One region of the Mesorhizobium sp. M0195 genome, then DNA from elsewhere that is predicted to be linked to it. Evidence: predicted binding sites of a transcription regulator. Region 1 holds the regulator's gene; the other holds the start of a gene.
The links. The regulator HrcA, encoded in region 1, represses chaperone genes, less so after heat shock. The targets are predictions, from matches to a motif close to GTTAGCACTCNCNNNNNGNGAGTGCTAAC.

Region 1 (11,485 bases):
CTGCGGCGTGGCCGATCGCCTGCTCGAGCTCCGCCTGCCACGCTTCCGGCGTCTGACCAGGTCGCGCGTAGATCAGGTCGAACGACAGCCGTGGGAATATCTCGCGCGCCAGGCTGATCGCATGCAGAGCCTCATCGACATTGTGCAAACGGCCGAGGAAGCGCAGATCCTTGTCGTTCAGCGCCTGCACGCCAAGCGACACCCGGTTGACGCCGGCCGCGCGATAGCCGCGAAAGCGCTCGGCCTCGACCGAGGAGGGATTGGCCTCCAGCGTCACCTCGATGCCACCGGGCACCGTCCAGTTCTTCGCCACTGCATCCAGCACCGCCGCCACGGTCTGCGGCTTCATCAGCGATGGCGTGCCGCCGCCAAGAAAGATACTGGTCACCTCGCGCGGCCCGGTGCGGCCGCGCATCGTCGCCAGCTCGGTCTCGAAGGCGCGGGCAAAACGCTCCTGGTCGACCGGCTGGTGGCGGACATGGCTGTTGAAGTCGCAATAGGGGCATTTGGCCGCGCAGAATGGCCAGTGGACGTAGACGCCGAAACCGGGGCTGCGGTCGAGCAGCATGGTCATGCGCCGGCCAATCGGGCTTGGGCGAATTTCTGGAAGGCACGGGCACGGTGCGACAATGCGGTTGGCTGGCCGGGCTTCCAGCCATGCTTTTCCTCCGCGCTCATCTCGCCGAAGGTCTTTTCGAACCCATCGGGCAAGAACACCGGATCGTAGCCGAAGCCGAGCTCGCCGCGCGGCGGCCATACCAGCGTGCCCTCGACCTCACCGCGAAAATATTCCGCCTGGCCATCAGGGAAGGCAAGGCAGATGACCGCGACAAAGCGGCCCTTGCGCTGGGCAGGCGTGATCGCGCCAACTTCTTGCAAGGCCACTTCCGTGCGCTGCATGGCCATGCCGAAGTCGCGGGAGCCGTCCGGCGTCTCGGCCCAGTTGGCGGTGTAGACGCCGGGTGCGCCGTCGAGCGCATCGACACACAGGCCGGAATCGTCCGACAGCGCCGGCAATCCAGTTGCCTTGGCGGCGGCCAAGGCCTTTATGAAGGCGTTCTGCTCGAAAGTGGTGCCAGTCTCGTCCGGCTCCGGCAAGCCGTATTCCTTTGCGGACTTCGCTTCTATGCCGAATGGCGCCATCAGATCGGTGAATTCGCGCAATTTGCCGGCATTGTGGCTTGCGACGACGATCTTATGCCCATCAAGCGAATGAATAGTTGGTGAATGAACAGGCGGCGAATGCATCAGATGCCCCAAATTCTTGGCTCGGCGAATTCGATCGAATTGCCCGAGGGGTCGCGAATATAGATCGAGCGACCGCCCTGAGGCCATTCGAACTCACTTTCGATGGCGATTTTCTTCGCCTCAAGATGCGCTTTCCAGCGTGGGATTTCATCCGCGCTTGCGGCGAAGCAAAGATGGCCCTCGCCGACCGTGCCATGCGGCGGCACGGGCAGCTTGGCGTCGGCCCGCGGCGGCACTTTGGTCGCCTCGGCATTGAAGATAAGCAGCACGCCGTCGCCGCAGCGGAAGAAGAGATGCCTGCCATCGACCTTACCGAGCAGATCGAGCCCGAGGACGCCCGAATAGAACCGTTCCGCGGCAGCAAGGTCCGTCACGTAGAGTGCTGATTCCAGGATTGCGGAAGGAGTCACAGGATCGCCAATCTCTCCAATATTGACCGCAGCTAAGCCACCGCCATCTGCTGCAAGCTGACCAGGCGCTGAATGCCTTTCTTGGCGAGCTCCATCAGCGCCGCGAACTGCTCTTCCGAGAACGGCTCGCCCTCGGCTGTGCCCTGGATCTCGACGATGCCGCCCTTGCCGGTCATGACGAAATTGGCGTCGGTGCCGGCCGAGGAATCCTCGATATAGTCGAGATCGATGACCGGCTGGCCATCATGGATGCCGCAGGAGATCGCCGCGACGTGATCCTTAAGCACCTTGCCCAGGCTCGCCATCTGGCGGGCTTCCATCCAGCGCAGGCAGTCGTAGAGCGCCACCCAGCCGCCGGTGATCGAAGCGGTGCGCGTGCCGCCGTCGGCCTGGATCACGTCGCAGTCGACGGTGATCTGCTGCTCACCGAGCGCCTGCAGATCGACCACGGCGCGCAGGGAGCGGCCGATCAGCCGCTGGATCTCCAGCGTGCGGCCGCCTTGTTTGCCGGCCGAAGCCTCGCGGCGCATGCGCTCGCCGGTCGAACGCGGCAGCATGCCGTATTCCGCCGTCACCCAGCCCTTGCCGGAGTTGCGCATCCAGCCCGGCACCTTTTCCTCCAGGCTGGCCGTACACAGCACATGCGTGTCGCCGAACTTCACCAGGCACGAGCCTTCCGCATGCTTGGAGACGCCGCGCTCGAAGGAGATGGGGCGCATTTCGTCGAATTGGCGTTTGGAAGGGCGCATTCAGGCTTCTTTCTTTCTTCGGAATCTTGGCCGGGGAATCTTGGCCGGCTTGTAGCCGCACGGGGCGTGAGGCGCAAAGGAAAATGGACCGGTTGCGCCGACGCCGCGGAAGTCTATATCTTCGGACCGGAGGTTTCTGGCTCGAATGACCAAGGTAGTCGATCCCGGTTCGCAGTCGCCATTGCTCTCGTCGCCGGCACTTCAACCGCCCGCGCTTCAATCGCTCGATATGCGTTCGCGCGACATCTTCCGGCGCATCGTCGATTCCTATTTGAAGGATGGCGAGCCGGTCGGTTCGCGCAGCCTGTCGCGCATCCTGCCGTCATCGCTGTCGCCGGCCACCATCCGCAACGTGATGAGCGACCTCGAGCATCTCGGCCTGATCTACGCGCCGCACATCTCGGCTGGCCGGCTGCCGACCCAGGCCGGCTTGCGCTTCTTCGTCGATGCATTCATGGAACTCGGCGACCTCTCCGACGAGGAGCGCCGCACCATCGAGGCGCAGGTGCGCGCCTCCGGCTCGGGCGCGACGCTGGAGCATATGCTGACCGAGGCCAGCCAGATGCTGTCCGGCATGTCGCGCGGCGCCGGCCTCGTGCTCGCCGCCAAAAATGAGGCGGCGCTGAAGCACATCGAATTCATCCAGCTCGAGCCGACCAAGGCGCTGGCCGTGCTGGTCTCGCAGAACGGCGACGTCGAAAATCGCGTCATCGATCTGCCCGCCGGCATCACCGTCTCGCAATTGCACGAAGCCTCCAACTTCCTCAACGCCCATATCCGCGGCCGCACCCTGGCCGAGGCCCGGGTCGAGATCGCCCGCATCAAGGAAGAGACCAGGGCAGCCCTCGACACGCTGTCGCAGGATCTGGTCGAGAAGGGCCTGGCGGTCTGGGCAGGCGCCGAAAGCGGGGTGCCTGGGCGGCTTATCGTGCGCGGCCGCGCCAATCTCCTGGAAAACGTCACCGCCCAGGCCGACATAGAATTGCTGCGGCATCTGTTCGAGGATCTGGAGACGCAGGATGGACTGATCCAGCTCCTCGACCTCGCCGAGGAAGGCCCGGGGGTGCGCATATTCATCGGTTCGGAAAACAAGCTGTTTTCGCTGTCGGGCTCCTCGCTGGTGGTGGCACCCTATCGCGACAAGGACGCGCGCGTCGTCGGTGCGCTCGGCGTCATCGGGCCGACGCGGCTGAATTATGCGCGCATAGTACCGATGGTCGACTATACCGCGCAGCTGATTTCGCGCATGCTGCGCTAGGAGCCGCCGCGGCCTGCCGCAAGGAGAAAAAGAATGGCGCTGGAATCGTTCAAGGCCCAGATCAGCCTGCTGCTCGAGGAAATGGTCAATCAGCCTGAGGATCACCACGAGGTGCAAGAGCAGTTGCGTGAGAAGCTGCAAGAGATGCGGGCCATGGGCCTGCCGCTGCCGGCCGATCTGGTCGCGCTGGAAAAGCGACTCGACGACGACTTCTACGCCTCTGGCAACTGAACGGGGTTCGGCTTCAAATCCTCGTGTGCTGGACCACCGCTTGGAACGACCAATGCCTGATCCCGTTTGCCCTCTTCGAGGCAAACCTCGGAGGACGTTAATGATCCGATCTGGCGGCTTTGCGGCCGTTGCCGCTGCCCTCCTTGTCGCGACACCGGCAGCCGCCCAGCAGGCGGATCAAAAGGTGCTCAAAGGCGAAGCCGCTTTTGGCGATTGGCACGCCGACAGGCCTGGCGTCCGCCGCCTGATCGGGCCGCAAGACATGCCGGCAGCCGACCCCGCTCAATCCGCTTCGAACGGCGGCGGCGTGGCGGAACGGCCCGAAAGCGCCGAGCCAGAATTGCCGCCGGGCTTTTCGGCCGAAATGATCGCCTCCGGACTCTATAATCCGCGCGTCGTTCGCATCGCTCCGAACGGCGACCTGTTCATCGCAAACGGCCATGCCGACCAAATACGCGTCTACCGTCTGGCCGAGGGCCGCGCCAAACCCATCGAGAAAGCGATTTTCGCCCAAGGCCTCAACTATCCATACGGCATCGCCTTCTATCCGCCAGGCGGCAAGCCGCAATGGGTCTATGTCGCAAACAGCGACAGCATCGTCCGCTTCCCCTATCGCGACGGTGACCTGAAGGCGTCCGGTAAACCAGAAACCATTGTCGCCAAAATCCCGTCGGGCGGTCACTCGACCCGCGACATCGCCTTCTCGCTTGACGGCAAGACGCTTTTTTTATCGGTTGGCTCGGACTCGAATGTCGCCGAGGACATGGACAAGCAGCCGGATGGCGGCCTCGACGCCTGGGCGAAATCAAAGCCGCTCGGGGCGGCCTGGGGCCCCGAGGACGGCCGTGCCGATGTGCTCGCCTTTGACCCGGACGGGAAAAATCCCCGAACTGTCGCCACCGGCCTGCGCAACTGTACGGGCATGACGGTGCAGCCCGCCAGCGGCGCGTTGTGGTGCGTCGTCAACGAGCGCGACGAGCTCGGCGACAATGTGCCGTTCGAGTTTGCAACTGAAGTCAAGGACGGTGCGTTCTATGGTTGGCCTTGGTACTACATCGGCAACCACGAGGATCCGCGCCATCAGGGCGAGCGGCCAGACCTCGCCGGCAAGGCCACTGTCCCCGATGTATTGATGCAGGCGCATTCGGCGCCGATGAACATAGCCTTCTACGACGGCAAGAACTTTCCGGCGGATTACCGGGGGGATGCTTTCGTCACCATGCATGGTTCGTGGAACCGTGGCGCCAGGACCGGCTACAAGGTGGTGAGGCTCAAATTCAGGGATGGCAAGCCGACCGGCGAGTATGAGGACTTCATGACCGGCTTCGTCATCTCGAACGACGCCGTCTGGGGCCGCCCGGTCGGTGTCGCCATGGCCAAGGACGGTTCCCTGATCGTCACCGAGGACGGTAACGGCACCATCTGGCGCGTTACCTACGAAGACGGCCGCTCCTGAACGGCGGCGTCGCCTGCTGCGCTGGCGCAATCGAATTCGGCCCGAGGGAATTCACCCAACTTCAACATTGTGCGACAAGCGCGAACCATGACGCTCACCGGGTTCCTCGCCTATAGCGCCGCCCTCGGCATCGCCGCAGCCATCCCCGGCCCAGGCGTCACCGCGCTTGTTGCGCGTGCGCTGGGTTCCGGCTTCCGCTCGTCGCTGGCCATGTCGTTCGGGCTGATGCTCGGCGACCTGACCTATTTGACTGCCGTGGTGCTCGGCCTGGCTTTCGTCGCACAGACGTTCGGCATGGTCTTCCTGGCCATCAAATGGCTGGGCGTCGCCTACCTCGCTTTTCTTGGCTGGCGTTTCTGGACGAGCGGCATCACGCCCGAAACGGTAGAGGCGAAGAAAGGCAAAGGCGGCTTGGCATCCAGCTTTGTAGCCGGTCTCGCCGTCACACTCGGCAATCCGAAGACGATGATCTTCTATCTCGCCATCACCCCGACCATCGTCGATCTGAAGACGATCACACTGGCCGATTACGGCATCCTGGTCGCGCTCACTATCATCGTTCTGCTCGTGGTGCTGGTGCCCTATCTGGCGCTGGCGGCCAAGGCGCGCTGGTTCCTGAAGTCGCCGCGGGCGCTGAGGGCACTCAACCGCACCGCCGCCGGCTTCATGGTCGGTGCGGCGGCGGCAATTGCCGCCCGCCAGTAGATCTCTTCGCCAATCCGCCCAACGCCCTGCAAGGCGCCGGTATTCAGCACGACCGTCACCCGGATATTTTTCGAACGTGCCTATCTTGCGCGGTGGATGGCTCTATCCTATGCCCGCCCGGCTCTTGCCGCTTGACCTCTGGGAGGAAAACCAATGAACAAGCCCGCCACCCACACACACGTGCCCGGCCGCGGCCGCATCTACAATTCGATCACCGAGACGATCGGCGACACGCCGCTGGTGCGACTGGATAAATTCGCCAGGGAGAAGGGTGTCGTCGCCAATCTGCTGGCCAAGCTCGAATTCTTCAACCCGATCGCCTCCGTCAAGGACCGCATCGGCGTGTCGATGATCGAGGCATTGGAGGCTTCGGGCAGGATTACGCCCGGCAAGACCACGCTGATCGAGCCGACCTCGGGCAATACCGGCATCGCGCTCGCCTTTGCCGCCGCCGCCAAGGGCTATAAGCTGATTCTGACCATGCCGGAAACCATGTCCGTCGAACGCCGCAAGATGCTGGCGCTGCTCGGTGCCGAGCTGGTGCTGACCGAAGGGCCGAAAGGCATGAAGGGGGCCATCGCCAAGGCCGACGAGCTGGCGGCAACACTGCCCGACGCCGTCATTCCGCAGCAATTCGAAAACCCCGCCAATCCGGAAATCCATCGCCGCACCACGGCCGAGGAAATCTGGAACGACACCCATGGCGAAGTCGATATCTTCGTTGCCGGCATCGGGACCGGCGGCACCATCACCGGCGTCGGCCAGGTGCTGAAGAAGCGCAAGCCCTCGGTGCATGTCGTCGCCGTCGAACCGGAAGCCTCGCCGGTGCTGTCGGGCGGCCAGCCAGGCCCGCACAAGATCCAGGGCATTGGCGCCGGCTTCGCGCCAAAAATCCTCGACACGACGATCTACGACGAGATCGTCAAGGTCTCGAACGAGGATTCGGTTGCCAATGCACGGCTCGTCGCTCGGCTCGAAGGTGTGCCGGTCGGCATTTCGTCGGGTGCCGCCCTGCAAGCGGCGATCGTCGTCGGCTCGCGGCCGGAGAACAAGGGCAAGAACCTGGTGGTCGTCATTCCATCCTTCGCCGAACGCTATCTGTCGACGATCCTGTTCGAAGGGCTGGGTGCGTAAGTCCTCGACACTTCATCTCGCGACAGGTTCCAATAACAACGCCCAGGGTCTAGATCGCAGCTCGCTGGACCGCTGAAAAAACACCTGTGGCGGCCGTCGCTCGCTTGAGCAGGGTGGTGCTTCCGGTTCAAATCGCCACCGGCCCTATGCCGGCTGGCGGAGGATTTCATGTACAAGCTCTATACGCGTGCCAATACCGGCGGCTTTGTTGTCGAGGCGGCGCTCGCTTTGGCAGGCGTGCCTTTCCACCAGATCGACGTTCCGAAGGGCCGCCTCGATCAGGCCTTTCTTGATATCAGCCCCTTGAACCAGGTGCCGGTCCTGATCTTGCCGGACGGACGCTCGATGACCGAATCCGCGGCGATCTGCATCCTGCTGGCCGAGCGCCACCCGGAAGCAGGACTGGCGCCCGCGGCAAGTTCGCCTGACCGTGCGGATTTCCTGCGCTGGATGTTTTTCATGTCCTCCGTCATCTATCCAGCCAACCTGCGGTTCTTCTACGCGCATCGCTACACGGCCGACGCCGGTGGCGTGGACGCCCTCAAACAGGCGGCGGTCTCGGAAATGGATCGCAGCTTCGCCATTCTCGATGCCGCCCTCGACGGCCGCGACTGGCTGGCCGGCGACCAACTCTCGCTGGCCGACATCTACTCGTCATGTTGGTGGCCTGGCATCCGGAGGTCGCGAAGGTTCCAACCGCTTGGCCGAACATCGAACGCCTGTGGGCCAATTTGCGGGAACATCGGGTGATGAAGAGGCTGAATGCTTCCCACGACATGTGGCCGGCCTGAGCACTCCGCCTTGTCTCAGTCTTTTTCCGCGCGGCCGAGCTCTGCCCGTCGTTCCTGCAGGAACCGGCGCACGGCTGGATCGCGTTCGAGGCCGATGGCCCGGTCATAGGCCTCGCTCGCCTGCGGAACTTTGCCGAGCCTGGCCAGCAGGCCCGCGCGGGCGGCCCAGTAAGGTTGATAGTCATACAGCCGCTTATCGCCGCTGAGTTGATCAAGGGCGCCCAATCCTGCCGAAGCACCTTCGGCCTCGGCAATGGCCACCGCACGGTTGATCGAAACCACCGGCGAGCCGGCAATCACTGACAGCGCGTCATAGAGCTCCTTGATCGCGACCCAGTCGGTGCCGCCGGTCAGCCGTCTTGTCGCATGGGCGGACTGCACGGCGGCCTCAAGCTGGTAGCGGCCGACAACGCCCTTGGCCGCGGCGCGCCCGAGCAGCGTCTCTGCTTCATCGATCAGTGTATCGTCCCACAGTGCAAGATCCTGCTCGGCCAGCGGCACATAATCGCCCGCCGCATTGCGCCGCGCCGCGCGCCGCGCTTCGGCGAACAGCATCAGCGCCAAAAGGCCGAGCGCCTCCGGCTCGTCCGGCATCAGCGTGGCCATCAGACGGCCGAGCCAGATGGCTTCTGTCGCGAGATTGCGGCGCCGCGTTTCGGTGCCGGCCGGGTCGGACCAGCCTTCGGCAAACGCCGCGTAGATTGCTTCCAGAACGGTGCCCAGCCGCTCGCCGAGTTCGGCCCGCTCCGGCACGCGGAACGGAATGCCTGTCTCGCGAATTCGCGTCTTGGCGCGCACCAGGCGCTGGCTCATCGTGGCTGGCGAGACAAGGAAAGCCGAGGCGATCGTCGCTGCGTCGAAGCCCAGGACCGTCTGCAGGATCAGCGGCGCGCGGACGCCGGCCTCGATCGCCGGATGGGCGCAGGCGAACATCAGCCGGAGCCGCTCGTCCGGCAGGTCTTCGTCGACCATGCGTGCCTCCATCTCCTCGGCGATCAGCCTAAGGTGGTCGCGGGCCGCCTCGCTTGTCAGTCGTCGTCTGACCGCGTCGACGCGGCGCTTGCGTGCCACCGCCAGCAGCCAGGCTTCCGGCTTGTCGGGCACGCCCGCCTGTGGCCAACGCTCGAGCGCCGCTGCAAAGGCATCTGCCAAGGCGTCCTCGGCAGCGGCCACGTCGCGTGTGCGCGCGGCGAGATACGCGACCAGCTTGCCGTAGCTTTGCCGGGCGGCCGCTTCCGCCGCCGCCCGCGCGATCTCCGGACGACTGTTCATCACACGGTCACTTCTGGGATGGGTACTCGGTCATTTCCCAGATCGGCCGCACCTCGATCGTGCCGGTGCTGGCACCGGGGCAGCGAGCCGCCCAGGCAATTGCTGCGTCGGCGTCCTCAGCCTCGATCATGTAGAAGCCGGCGAGCTGCTCCTTGGTGTCGGCATAGGGACCGTCGAGCACATTGGTCTTGCCGTTGGCCATCCGCACCGTGGTGGCGGTCTGGGTCGGCTTCAACCGGTCGCCGGCCAGCCACGCTCCGGATTTCTTCAACGCCTCGGTATAGGCTCCATAGGCTGCGCTGATTTCGTAGGTCTTCTCCGTCGGCGCGACCGCCATCGCGGCTTCGTTCGCATAGATCAAAAGCATGTATCGCATGGTCTTCTCCCGTTTTTCTCGAAGGCCGCTCCGTTGCGGGCCGAACGTATGTCGCGTGGCCTCGCCCGATTTCGACACGCGCTGCAAAAATCTTTCGGCTCCCATGGCATTTCACGCAAGCTCAACCGTTCGTCTAACGGCGACAATTGCGGGTTGGCATTTCCCGTCCGCTCTCTAAACTCGTCCCGGATCGCGCTGACGAGGAGAGTGCGGCAGATACTTCAGGGAGGAAACCGAATGCTCAATTTCAGGACGAAGTTCGTTGCCGCCGGCGCGATAGCGCTGTCGCTTGGCCTTGGCGCGGTATCGGTCAAGGCACAGGAATTCATCAACGTGCTGACCGGCGGCACGTCGGGTGTCTACTATCCGCTCGGCGTGGCGCTGTCGGAAATCTACGGCAAGGGCATCGAAGGCGCGCGCACCCAGGTGCAGGCGACGAAAGCGTCGGTCGAAAACCTCAACTTGCTGCAGCAGGGCAAGGGCGAGATCGCCTTTGCACTCGGCGATTCCGTCAAGCTGGCCGCCGAAGGCAATACCGAAGCAGGCTTCCCAGGCAAGCTCGACAAGCTGCGCGGCATTGCGGCCATCTATCCCAATTATATCCAGATCGTCGCCAGCAAGGAATCCGGCATCAAGACGCTCGCCGATCTCAAGGGCAAGAGCCTTTCGGTCGGCGCGCCGGCCTCAGGCACCGAGCTCAACGCCCGCACCATTTTCGCCGCTGCCGGGCTGAAATACGAAGACCTCGGGCGGATCGAATATCTGCCCTTTGCCGAATCCGTAGAGTTGATCAAGAACCGCCAGCTCGACGCCACGCTGCAGTCGGCGGGCCTTGGGGTCGCATCGATCCGTGACCTCGCCACCTCGGTGCCGGTAAACATCGTTGCCGTGCCGGCGGAGGACGTCGCCAAGATCGGCTCGCCCTATCTTTCCGTGGTCATCCCCAAGGGCACCTATGAGGGCCAGACCGAGGATGTCGCGACCGCCGCCGTCGGCAATTTCCTGATCACCAGCGCCGATGTCCCTGACGAGACCGCCTACCAGATGACCAAATTGCTGTTCGAGCATCTCGACCAGCTCACCGCTGCCCACGCCGCCGCCAAGGCGATCGACCCCGCCAAGGCGCTCGACGGCATGCCGGTGCCGCTGCATCCAGGCGCCGAGAGGTATTACAAGGAAAAGGGATTGGTGAAGTAAGGAGCCTCGCCTCGCTCCGCACCCTCCCTCGGGGAGGGGAGCGCCCCGCCAGGAACCCCGCCAATGACCGCAACCCCGACCGTTCTTTCCCCCACAGCGGAAGCTCCTGTCGAAGGATTGCCGCCGGGGTTCGGCGAAGGCATCGCCGGCAAGGCGGCTTTTTTTATCGCCATCGCCTTCTCCATCTTCCAGATCTACATCGCCGCCTATGGCAGCCTGCCGAGCCAGGTCGTACGCGCCATGCATGTCGGCTTCCTGCTGCTGCTCGGCTTTGCCCTAATCGCCAATCTGCGCGCCAAAAGCGTCCCGGCGAAAGCAGTGTTCTGGACGCTCGGCGTGCTCGGCTTCGCCATCGGTCTGTACAATTGGGTGTTCTATGCCGACCTCATCCGCCGCTCCGGCTTTCTCACCACGCCTGACCTGATCGTCGGCGCGGTGCTGGTCGTGCTGGTCTTCGAGGCGGCGCGGCGATTGATGGGGCTGCCGCTCGCCGTCATTGCCTTCATCTTTCTCGCCTACGCATTTGCCGGCAATCATCTGCCGCCGCCTTTCATCCATCGCGGCTATGATTTCGCCCAGCTCGTCGACACCTTCGCCTATGGCACCGAAGGCATCTACGGCACGCCGGTCTATGTCTCGGCCGCCTACATCTTCATCT
Region 2 (11,485 bases), on a different contig from region 1:
GGTGCCGGCCCGGCGATCGACCGCAACAAGGGTGTGCACAATGTCCTCGATCCGATGAAGGACAAGTACCAGATCATCTTCGAGCAGACCGCCAACTTCGCCCGCGCCGAGGCGCTGTCCGTCACCGAGGCCGGCCTTGCCGCCAACGGCAAGCCCGACGCGATCATCTGCGCCAATGACGACATGGCGCTTGGCGCGGTTGAAGCCTGCGCGGCGCGCAACTTCACCGACGTCAAGATCTACGGCTTCGACGCGCTTCCCGAAGCGCTGGTCGCCGTGCGCGACGGCAAGCTGGCCGGAACGGTCGAGCAATTCCCCGGCGAACAATCGCGCACTGCGGTGCAGATCGCGGTCGCCTACGCCAGGGACAAGACCGAGCCGAAGGAAAAGCTGGTGCTTTTGACGCCGATCGTCATCGGCAAGGAGAATCTCGACAAGGCCGAGAGGCTGGGCGAGACGAAGTAGGCGCCGAGGGCGCACAGCGCCAAAAGCAGCGTTCTGTCGCGCCCCCCTCTGCCCTGCCGGGCACTCCCCCTTAAGGGGGGAGATTGGCAGTTTCAACGCGTTGCCTTCTCTTCAACGCCGGAGACTAGCGAAAGCCTGGGTGACATCCGATCTCCCCCCTGAGGGACCCTGAGGGGGAGATGCCCGGCAGGGCAGAGGGGGGCGCTGTCCCGCTGGCCTTTCGGGTGGATCGCAATTCAAGGAGCATCCTTTGCCAGTCGAAGCCATTGCGCCCTCTCCCGCCCTGCTCGCCGTCGAGGGCGTGACCAAGCGCTTTGCCGGCGTCACCGCGCTGAACGACGTTTCGCTTGAAGTCCGCCCCGGCGAGATCCTCGGCCTGCTCGGCGAGAACGGAGCCGGCAAATCGACGCTGCTCAAGATCCTGTCCGGCGTGATGCCGCCGTCCAGCGGCCGCATCGTCTTCGACGGTGTCGAGTTCAGCCCGCACAATCCGCAGGATGCCAAGCGCCACGGCATCGTAACAATCTACCAGGAGCTGAGCCTGATCCCGACGCTGACCGTGGCGGAGAATATCTTCATCGGCCGCGCGCCGCTCGGCCGGTTCGGGCTGGTCAGTTGGCGGCGAATGGAGGAAGATTCCCGCACGATCATCGCTCGCGTCGGGCTCAATCTCGACCCGGCGACGCCGGTTTCCGCACTGTCGGTGGCCGAGCAGCAGCTGGTCGAGATCGCCCGCGCGCTATCGCTGAAGAGCCGCTTGATCATCATGGACGAGCCGACCTCGGCGCTGACCGAGACCGAAGTGCACAGGCTGATGTCGATCATGGACCGGCTGCGCAAGGATGGCGTCGCCATCATGTTCGTCACCCACCGGCTGGAGGAGGCATCGGCGATCTGCGACCGTATGACCGTGCTGCGCGACGGCAGGCTGGCCGGCCATCTCGACCGCGAAGGCGGGCCGATCAGGCTGCCGAAGATCATCGAGAAGATGGTCGGCCGTGCCGCTTCCGAGCTCTATGCCAGGCCGACGCAGCGCGATGTCGCCGGCGACGTCCGGCTCTCTGTGCGCGGCCTGCGCACGGTGCGCGATCCGCAGGCGCCGCACGCCATCGTACTCGAAGGCGTCGATCTCGACCTCAAGGCGGGCGAAATCCTCGGCGTCGCCGGGCTCGTCGGCTCCGGCCGCACCGAGCTCGCCCGCGCCATCTTCGGTGCCGACCGCATTGCCGCCGGCACCATCATGCTCGACGGCAAGCCGATCGCGCCGGCATCACCCGCCGACGCCATCGAGCTTGGCATCGGCCTGGTGCCGGAGGACCGCAAGCACCAGGCAATCTTCGCAGCACTCGCCATCCTCACCAATTTCTCGATCGCCGCGCTCGACCGCTACTCCAGTGTCGGTTTCATGGCCGAGCGGCGCGAACGCGAGGCGCTGGCAAACTACAGGAAGATGCTGTCGATCCGCATGGCTTCGCCCGAACAGGCGATCGAGGGCCTGTCCGGCGGCAACCAGCAGAAGGTGATCCTTGCCCGATGGCTGGCGCGCGATCCCAAGGTGCTGATCGTCGATGAACCGACGCGCGGCGTCGATGTCGGCGCCAAGGCGGAAGTGCACCAGATCCTGGTGGAACTCGCCGCGCGCGGCATCGCCATCATGATGATCTCTTCGGAGCTGCCCGAGGTGCTTGCAGTGTCGGACAGGATCGTCACCATGCGGCGCGGGCGCATTACCGGCGAGATGCCCGGCGTCGAGGCGACCGAGGAGAAACTGATGGAACTGATGGCGCTCGACCAGAAGCAGGAAGCAACGCAATGACCAGTACGACCGAACGGAGCCAGCGCGGTGGCGTCAATATTGCGCGCCTGCTGATGAGCTTCGGCCCGCTGATGTTCCTGGCGTTGCTGATCGTCGTCTTCACCGTGCTGAAGCCGAGCTTCATCGACCCGATCAACCTGTTCAACATCATGCGCCAGATCTCGATCACCGGCCTGATCGCGCTCGGCATGACCTTCGTCATCCTCACCGCCGGCATCGACCTGTCGGTCGGCTCGCTGCTCGCCTTCTGCGGCATGGTCGCGGCGGTGGTGGCCAAAGGCGGCACCGCCAACACGCTGTCGCTGTCGACAACGGGCACGCAGGGCTATGGCTGGTTCGCCGCCCTTCTCGCCGCCGTCGTCGTCGGCGCCGTGGCCGGCGGCGTCCAGGGCTTTGCCATCACCAGGCTGAAAGTGCCGCCCTTCGTCGTCACGCTCGGCGGCCTAACCGTGTTTCGCGGCCTGACCTTGACAATCTCCAATGGCGGTCCGATCTCCGGCTTCGACGCCTCGATGCGCTGGTTCGGTACCGGCCTGATCGGCCCGGTACCGGTGCCGGCGATCATCTTCGCAATTGCCGCCATCCTTTGCCACATTGTGCTGCGCTACACACGCTACGGTCGCGCAGTCTATGCGGTCGGCGGCAATGCCGAGGCCGCGCGCCTCTCCGGCCTGCGCGTCGACCGCATCCTGATCTCGGTCTACATCATCGTCGGCTTCTTCGCCGGCCTTGCCGCCTTCGTTTTGTCGGCGCGGCTCAACTCCTCCGAAGCCGTCGCCGGCATCGGCTACGAGCTGACGGTGATCTCGGCGGTCGTTATCGGCGGCACCTCGCTGTTCGGCGGCATCGGCAGCGTCGGCGGCACGGTAGTCGGTGCAGGACTGATCGGCGTCTTGCAGAACGGGCTGCAGTTCAACAACGTCTCGTCCTACACGCAAAGCATCGTCATCGGCCTGATCCTCATCCTCGCCGTGGCCTTCGACCGCTGGCTGAAATCGCGGGTAAGGCGGTGATGGCCGAGCGAACGCTGCGGTGCCATAAACTGCCCGGAAGGTGGCGATGCCTCAAAGAAGAACCATGACCGAACAGGATGTTCCGGCGGTGTCGCGGCTGCTTGGAAGGTCCTGGCGACAGACCTATTCGCCGATCCTGGGTGCCGGGACCACGGCACGGCTGTCGGATGAGAGGCACGCGCCGGAGCGGCTGGCGTCCGAGCTCGGGGACGACAACAAGATGTCCTTCGTCGCCGAGCGGGCTGACAGCTCGCTCGCCGGTTATGCGATGGCAGCGATGGACGACAAGGGCGAGGTCATGCTCGAGCGGCTCCATATAGACAAAAGCGAGTACGGCACCGGCCTTGCCGCCGACCTGCTGCATGCCGTTCTTGCCGCGCATGCGGGTATTCCCAGCATCGCCCTGGAAGTGATCGAGGGCAACGACCGCGCAATCGCCTTCTATCGTAAGCACGGCTTCGAGGTCGTCGAGCGCCGGCCGGCTGCACACGGCGTGGGCGGCCACGCCTCGCTGATCATGCGCCGGCTGCTGCCGATGGCTTAGCAAGCGAAAGCGGCTGAGCGCGTAATCTCCCCCCTTGAGGGGGAGATGTCCGACAGGACAGAGGGGGGCGCCGCGCGTGAGGCGCCAACTTTCTCTTTCGTCCAATATGGCGTCGCGCCAGGACGTACCGACCCCCTCTGTCGCCTTCGGCGACATCTCCCCCTCAAGGAGGGAGATTGGCACTCGCTCAGGCCGGGGCGTTGACGCGCTGTGGGCGCGTTGCCCAGTCGGCAACGGTCGCGCCAGCAACGCTCTCGCCGGCAACCATCCCGTTCGTCTGCGGCGCAAGCAGGTCGTTGCGGCGGGCGAAGGCAACGAAGGTGGCGCGCGCCGTTTCGGCGTCGATCTCTCCTTCCAGTGCTGCACGGCACGCTTTTGCGGCGATGTCATGCGCGGCCGTCCGGCTCGTTGCCGGCCATTCAGCCAAAAGTGCATAGGCCTCAGCCGCGCTTTCTATCTTCGTCGGTGTACCGAGGCCGGTGAGGATATTAACCGGCTTGTCGAACGAAGCACGATCCATGACACTCTCCTTTCCTGGCTCAATCGGCTCCTTTCGGAACTCCACCGCGCGGGCGCTTCGATCCTCGAGGGCCGCCTGCAGAACGATGCCACCGATCTGCGAGTTGGACGCAATCGGGGGCATGCCCGGCCGCGGCAGCAGCCGATGCACCTTGACCAGCGCTTCGAGCCAGGCCGCCACGCCCAGCGGCGGATGTTCGCGCCCGTAGAGCCACGCCTTTGCCTTGGCGAGCGGGTATCCCGCCTCTTCGGCGAAATCGTTTTCCGACCACCGCAGCAGGCGCAGGCATTCGCGCATCCGCGCCGCGATCATTTGCGCTCCTCCGTGCCGGCCCCCACGCGTTGAGCCGATAGAAACATCAGCGTGTAGGCCGCCTTGCGGCGGTCCCAGCCGGCCGACTCGGCCATATCCAGCAAGCCGTCGACCAAAGGCGCCAGCGCCGCCCTGCAGTCGGCTTCATAGTTGAAATCGTTTTTCGGGCGGGTCGGCGCCGCGATCTTTCCAAAACTGTCCATCATATCCATGGCAACACCTGCTCAGCATTAGTCCCGGACCGGCAAGACCGTGCCCGCTTTTGGCGGACACGGTCCATCTGCCGTTTCGAAGTCGCGCTTTGGAAGCCTGGCTTTAGAAGTCCATGCCGCCACCGCCGGGCATTGCCGGCGCGCCAGCTTCCTTCTTCGGCTTCTCGGCCACCATCGCCTCGGTCGTCACCAGCAGGCCGGCGACGGAAGCGGCATCCTGCAGAGCGGTGCGCACCACCTTGGCCGGATCGATGACGCCCTGGCCGAAGAGATCGCCATAGTCGCCGGTCTGCGCGTTCCAGCCGAACGAGAACTCCTGCTTTTCGCGCAGCTTGCCGACGATAATCGAGCCTTCGGCGCCGGCATTTTCGGCAATCTGGCGCACCGGAGCCTCGATCGCGCGCCGCACGATTTCGACACCGGTCTTCTGGTCGGGATTGTCGACCTGAATATTGTCGAGCGCCTTTGCCGCCCGCAGCAGCGCCACGCCACCGCCGGGCAGGATGCCCTCCTCGACCGCGGCACGGGTGGCATGCATGGCGTCGTCGACCCTATCCTTGCGCTCCTTGACCTCTATCTCGGTCGAGCCACCGACGCGGATGACGGCGACGCCACCGGCGAGCTTGGCCAGCCGCTCCTGCAGCTTCTCGCGATCATAGTCGGAGGTGGTCTCCTCGATCTGCGCCTTGATCTGGGAGACCCGGCCCTGGATTTCGCTCTTCGAGCCGGCACCGTCGACGATCGTGGTGTTTTCCTTCTCGACCACCACCTTCTTGGCGCGGCCGAGCATGTTGAGCGTGACGTTCTCGAGCTTGATGCCGAGATCCTCGCTGATTGCCGTGCCGCCGGTCAGGATGGCAATATCCTCCAGCATGGCCTTGCGGCGATCGCCGAAGCCCGGTGCCTTGACGGCCGCGACCTTCAGGCCGCCGCGCAGCTTGTTGACGACCAGCGTCGCCAGCGCCTCGCCCTCGACGTCCTCGGCGATGATCAGCAGCGGCTTGGACGACTGCACCACCGCCTCCAGCACCGGAAGCAGCGCCTGCAGGTTGGACAGCTTCTTCTCGTGGATCAGCACATAGGGCTCGTCGAGCTCGACGCGCATCTTGTCCTGATTGGTGATGAAATAGGGGCTGAGATAGCCGCGGTCGAACTGCATGCCTTCGACGACTTCGAGCTCCGTCTCGGCGGTCTTGGCTTCTTCGACGGTAATGACGCCCTCATTGCCGACCTTTTCCATCGCTTCGGCGAGGAAGCGGCCGATCTCGGCGTCGCCATTGGCCGAGATGGTGCCGACCTGGGCGATTTCGTCGTTCCTGGTCACCTTGCGGGCATTGGCCTTGAGTTCGGCGACGACGGCTTCGACCGCCTTGTCGATACCGCGCTTCAGGTCCATCGGGTTCATGCCGGCGGCAACCGCCTTAGCGCCTTCCTGGACGATCGACTGCGCCAGAACGGTCGCGGTCGTGGTGCCGTCGCCGGCGACGTCACTGGTCTTCGAAGCCACCTCGCGGACCATCTGTGCGCCCATGTTCTCGAACTTGTCCTCGAGCTCGATCTCCTTCGCCACGGTGACGCCGTCCTTGGTGATGCGCGGGGCGCCGAACGACTTGTCGAGGACGACGTTGCGGCCCTTGGGACCGAGCGTCACCCTCACCGCGTCGGCGAGGATGTTGACGCCGCGCAGCATCTTCTCGCGGGCTTCGGTATGAAATTTCACATCTTTGGCAGCCATTGGATCACTCCTTCGATAGGCAGCTTCGTTGACTGGAATGCTTGTTCAGGCCCACTCAGGCAGCCTTCTTCATCTCGCCGGCGCCCTCGATAACGCCCAGCACGTCGCTCTCTTTCATGATGAGCAGATCCTCGCCATTGAGCTTGATCTCGGTGCCGGACCATTTGCCGAACAGGATGCGGTCGCCGACCTTGACGTCGAGCGGCTGCAATTGGCCGCTGTCGTCGCGCGCGCCCGGACCGGCGGCAATGACCTCGCCCTCCTGCGGCTTCTCCTTGGCGGTGTCGGGGATGATGATGCCGCCGGCGGTCTTCTCGTCGACCTCGATACGGCGGACCAGGATACGGTCGTGCAATGGACGGAACGTCATGTCGTTCTCCTCTCGGGACAAACAGATTTTCGAAGATCCTCCTGACCGAACCGGCAATATCGGCCCGGCACGGGGTGCGCGACCCCTTCATCAGGCATCGCGCGCATACGAACTAGTCGCGCTTTTTTCTGCTTTCAAGAGGGTCACGCAAAAATTTTAGCACTCGACGCATGAGAGTGCCAATGCACTGTAATCGTTCGCACATTAGCCGCTCTCAGCTAAAGTGCGGCTCAAATTTTGGCGCGATATTTCAAAATGCCGCCGGTCCGGAGCCGCTCGTGGCGGCGGGAACCTATGTGGAAGGCGAGGCGTTTTGCAGACCGAGATTTCAACGGACCGAGATTTCAACGGAAAGGACGATCGCATGACCAGCAGGGACTTTCAGCTCCAGATGCAAGGGTTTGGTCTTACCACGGCGGAGATCCACTATCGCCTGCCCGATCATCGGAGCCTGCTGCAACTCTATATCTGGCAGGAATACGATATTGCCCCCGATTTCCCGACGCTGAAGCATTTCCTCGATTTCTGGGAGCGCGAAATCGAAGGCCCGCTGCATTCGGTGCGCGTCGCCCATCATCACCTGATCCAGCCCTCCGAATGGCGGGCCGTAAACGGCATTATCACCGTCCACTGAGGAGCAAGCCGATCTGCCGCTAGACAGCGGGCAAAGTCTCTCGCGGTGGGGGAAAGGCAGTTGCCTTTTCCCCAACTTGTTTTGGAGTTCAAATATCGGAGGGTCCGGGCTAGCCGGCGTGGTCGACAGGCTCGCAGGCGAGCAATCCGGCGTTGCGCGCCGCCCTGACGAAGGCCTTGCGCGCATCTCGCGCGGTGCGCCAGCCGTCGAGCGCGTCGCGGCAGGCCCGATAGGCGGCGCGCCAACTCCGGCCGCGGGCACGGTCCGGCCACTGCTGACGCATGCATTCGATGGCTTCCCAACTACTGGCGACCTTGCGCTCGCTGGATTGGAATTTCAACGTGATCGGCTCGGCGAAGCGGACGTCGTCCATCACTTCCTCCTTGTTTTCTGATCGTCTTCTTGTTTGAGCAAGCAACGTCATGCTGGCGGCACCGGCGACCAGCCGGCGCCGCTGAAGGACATGGTTCGTCCCTTTGCGCGGTTCAAGAGCATCGCGGCAACAGCGGTTATTCCTCCTCGTCCGGCCCTTGCAGCAGTTCGATCAGCGTCGCTACTCTTGCCGTCGGCAGCGGTCGGCCTTCGTTCACCAGCGCCTCGTCGGCGGCGATCCAGGCCAGGGCCTCACGCAATTCCTGGACCGTCCCGTCCGTCGCCGCAATGTCGGCGATAACGGCGTCGTCGACCGGGCCCAGCACGGAAATGATCTCGTCGCGTGTCATGGTCAGCTCCATCTGCGAGTGCCGGGAATGGGCCCGGCAACACAAGAATCTGGGTCTTGACCTGCGGCAGACAATAACCGGCCGGGGAACTCGGCGTTGGCGATTGAAGCCAAACAGGCAATCTCCTGCCGGACATCTCTCACAAGTAGATTGGCAGCCTCGCCGAACCGACCAAAAACCGGCCCGAAAACCGGCAACGCGAGAGCCATCGGGGTCTTGACTTGCGGCGGACAATAACCAAATCGATGGCACCGGTCGCCGAAATGGGGCCGGCGAAACCAGGGAGCGCCAGCTCTTTGGCGCTCCTCGTATCTATGTTGCTCGATGGAGGATGTAGCTATGAGAACCGCATTCGACTTTTCCCCGCTCTATCGGTCGAGCATCGGCTTCGACCGCGTCTTCAACCTGCTGGAAAATGCGCCGCAGGCTTTCGACGCCTGGCCGCCCTATGACATCGCGCGCAGCAGCGAGAACAACTACCGCGTCACTATCGCCGTCGCTGGCTTTTCCGAGGACGACCTCGAAATCATTCATGAACCCAACCTCCTGATTGTCTCCGGCCAGCATAAGGAGCCGGACAACGCGGAGTATCTGCATCATGGCCTCGCCACACGGCCCTTTACCCGCCGTTTCGAGCTTGCCGATCACGTCAAGGTCGCAGGCGCCTCGCTCGACAACGGCCTGCTCAGCATCGATCTGGTACGTGAGGTGCCCGAGGAGATGAAGCCTCGGCGCATCGCCATCGCGACCGATGTCGCCTCGCCGAAGACCGGGCCGAAGGCCGCGCAGGTCGAAGCAAACAAGCAGGCTGCCTGAACGAACCAGTCGAGAAAGGAGACTATGCAATGGCTATTCGTGATCTCATTCCCTGGGGCCGGGAGAATAATCAGGCCCCCAGCCTGTTCCGCAGCGGCGATCGCGATCCCTTCCTGACGCTGCATCGCGAAATGAACCGCCTGTTCGACGAGGCGTTCCGCGGCTTCGACACGAGGCTGCCGTCGCTCGGTGGCTTCTCCGCTGCCGGCGCCAGCTGGCCGAGCGTCGAAATCTCCGATAGCGAAAAGGAGATCCGCGTCACCGCCGAGATCCCCGGAATGGACGAGAAAGACGTCGAGCTGCTGCTCGATGACGGTGTGCTGACGCTGCGCGGCGAGAAGCGTGAAGAGACCGAGGACAAGGACAGGCAGTTCTCCGAACGCTTCTATGGCCGTTTCGAGCGGCGTATCCCGCTCGGCTACGAAGTCGACGAAGACAAGATCAACGCCGCGTTCCGGAACGGCGTGCTAAGCGTGACGCTGCCCAAGACGGAGCGCGCTCAGGCCAAGGCCAAGCGTATCGCCATCAACGGCGGCAACGGCAAGTCCTGATGGCTCGCAGCAGGACGACGCCCGCTTCTGCCCTGCCGGTTCCGGCGGGCAGAAGCGGGGAATGTCGATGACCCGTTCTCCCGACGCTCCGGTTCCGCCTGACCAGGCGCAGCAAGTCTTGCAGTGCCTGACGACCGAGCATTTCGTGCTGCAAAACGCTCGCGCCGCGACCATTCAGGAAGCGAACCAGCGAGCCAATCTGTTCCTGACGTCGGTCTCGAGCGCAACGATTGCCTTGTCCTTCGTCGCCCAGGTCACGGAGATGGGCAGGCCGTTCGTGTTGTTCAGCCTTATCTTGCTACCTTGCCTTTTCTTCATCGGCCTGGTCACCTTCGTGCGCGCTGTGCAGGTTGCCATCGAGGACATGGTGCATGCCCGCGGCATGGCCAGGATCCGCCACTATTTCGTCGAGCTGGCGCCGGTCCTGCAAAGATACCTTGTCAACTCCACGCATGACGACCTCTCGGCGGTGCTGGTCGACAAGGGCCTCCGCCCCTCGCCGCTGCAATATTTCATGACCACCGCTGGGATGGTGGGCACGATCAACGGCGCCATCGCCGGCGCCTTCACCGGCATCGTTGTTAAGTCCGCTTTCGGCGGAGGCATGTCGCCCGGCGTGATTTGCGGGCTGGCGGTCTTCGCGACATGCATTCTCGTCCTGCGGCGTTATCATAGTCGCGCCTGGGCCACGGCCGAAGAAAGCTTGCCAGCACGGTTCCCGGTCGACAATGACAGGAAAAGCTAGCGCCGACATATCCGGATGTCGAAAAATGGCAGGGCGCCGCCCTTGCGTCTTGCGCGCCAATTGACCATCCTCGCCAACATCATTTGCACCGCGGCCGGGGGGTTCGCACATGCCGACGCTTTATGCGCTGAAACCGGCCTTCCAGGCCAGGCTGCGGCCGCTTGCCGACGGCCTGGCCAAGGCCGGCGTCACCGCCAACCAGATCACACTGTTGGCCGCTGCCCTCTCGCTCGCTGCCGGCCTTGCGGTGGCAGCCCTTGCAGGCCGCCGCGCGGTCTTTCTGCTGATGCCGCTCGTGCTGTTTACGCGAATGGCGCTAAACGCCATTGACGGCATGCTCGCAAGGGAACATGGCCAGGCCTCGACGCTCGGCATGTATCTCAACGAGCTTTGTGATGTCGTCTCCGATCTCGCTTTGATCCTGGCCTTTACTGTCATTTTTCCTGCCTGGGGCGTCGTTGCATTCGCTATCGCGGCTATGATCGCGGAATTCGCCGGCGTGCTCGGCATCGCGGCCGGAGCTGGGCGCAACTATGCCGGCCCGTTCGGCAAAAGCGACCGGGCGCTGGCGCTTGGCATCCTCGCGGTGCTTATCGCGTCCGGCCTGTGGGTCCCGGCGCTCACGCCGCTCGTGTTTCCGGCCATGGCTACACTCTCGCTGGCGACCGCCATCAACCGGATACGCAGCGGCCTTAACGGGAGCGGTAGCTGAATTCCGGTCTCGCCAGGGAGAACAACATGCTTCACCAACAGACGGTTGCCGCCGTGGCTTCAGTCAATATCGAGCGGGTGGCGCAGGAGCGCAGCTTCAAGAGCCACGATGGCACAGAGATCTTCTATCGCTATTGGCCGGCGCTGTCGGAAAACCCCAAGGGCGCCATCCTGCTGTTCCACCGCGGCCACGAGCATGGCGGCCGTATGGCGCATCTGGTCGACGAGTTCCAGATGCCCGACCACGCCTTCTATGCCTGGGACGCGCGCGGCAATGGCCGCTCCGCCGGCGAACGCGGCTATGCGCCGTCATTTGCCG

Region 2: the regulator HrcA is predicted to act here: its motif matches at 7,143-7,171, upstream of NKJ12_RS22995 (co-chaperone GroES).

Annotation. Positions count from the first base shown of each region.
Region 1 is NZ_JAMYSV010000001.1:465,308-476,792, reverse strand. It holds gene hemW (radical SAM family heme chaperone HemW) at 1-574, opposite strand, end outside; gene rdgB (RdgB/HAM1 family non-canonical purine NTP pyrophosphatase) at 571-1,218, opposite strand; gene NKJ12_RS02380 (VOC family protein) at 1,248-1,658, opposite strand; gene rph (ribonuclease PH) at 1,691-2,407, opposite strand; gene hrcA (heat-inducible transcriptional repressor HrcA) at 2,553-3,665, shown strand; gene NKJ12_RS02365 (hypothetical protein) at 3,699-3,896, shown strand; gene NKJ12_RS02360 (PQQ-dependent sugar dehydrogenase) at 3,997-5,352, shown strand; gene NKJ12_RS02355 (LysE family translocator) at 5,440-6,057, shown strand; gene cysK (cysteine synthase A) at 6,211-7,191, shown strand; partial or broken gene NKJ12_RS02345 (glutathione S-transferase family protein) at 7,360-7,982, shown strand; gene NKJ12_RS02340 (RNA polymerase sigma factor) at 7,998-9,254, opposite strand; gene NKJ12_RS02335 (YciI family protein) at 9,262-9,630, opposite strand; gene NKJ12_RS02330 (TAXI family TRAP transporter solute-binding subunit) at 9,868-10,827, shown strand; gene NKJ12_RS02325 (TRAP transporter permease) at 10,891-11,485, shown strand, end outside.
Region 2 is NZ_JAMYSV010000013.1:130,998-142,482, forward strand. It holds gene NKJ12_RS22960 (substrate-binding domain-containing protein) at 1-465, shown strand, start outside; gene NKJ12_RS22965 (sugar ABC transporter ATP-binding protein) at 716-2,281, shown strand; gene NKJ12_RS22970 (ABC transporter permease) at 2,278-3,294, shown strand; gene NKJ12_RS22975 (GNAT family N-acetyltransferase) at 3,359-3,838, shown strand; gene NKJ12_RS32300 (DUF982 domain-containing protein) at 4,026-4,670, opposite strand; gene NKJ12_RS22985 (hypothetical protein) at 4,667-4,882, opposite strand; gene groL (chaperonin GroEL) at 4,986-6,617, opposite strand; gene NKJ12_RS22995 (co-chaperone GroES) at 6,673-6,987, opposite strand; gene NKJ12_RS23000 (usg protein) at 7,352-7,621, shown strand; gene NKJ12_RS23005 (DUF982 domain-containing protein) at 7,731-7,994, opposite strand; gene NKJ12_RS23010 (hypothetical protein) at 8,131-8,343, opposite strand; gene NKJ12_RS23015 (Hsp20 family protein) at 8,683-9,159, shown strand; gene NKJ12_RS23020 (Hsp20/alpha crystallin family protein) at 9,189-9,710, shown strand; gene NKJ12_RS23025 (hypothetical protein) at 9,778-10,455, shown strand; gene NKJ12_RS23030 (CDP-alcohol phosphatidyltransferase family protein) at 10,565-11,167, shown strand; gene NKJ12_RS23035 (bifunctional alpha/beta hydrolase/class I SAM-dependent methyltransferase) at 11,194-11,485, shown strand, end outside.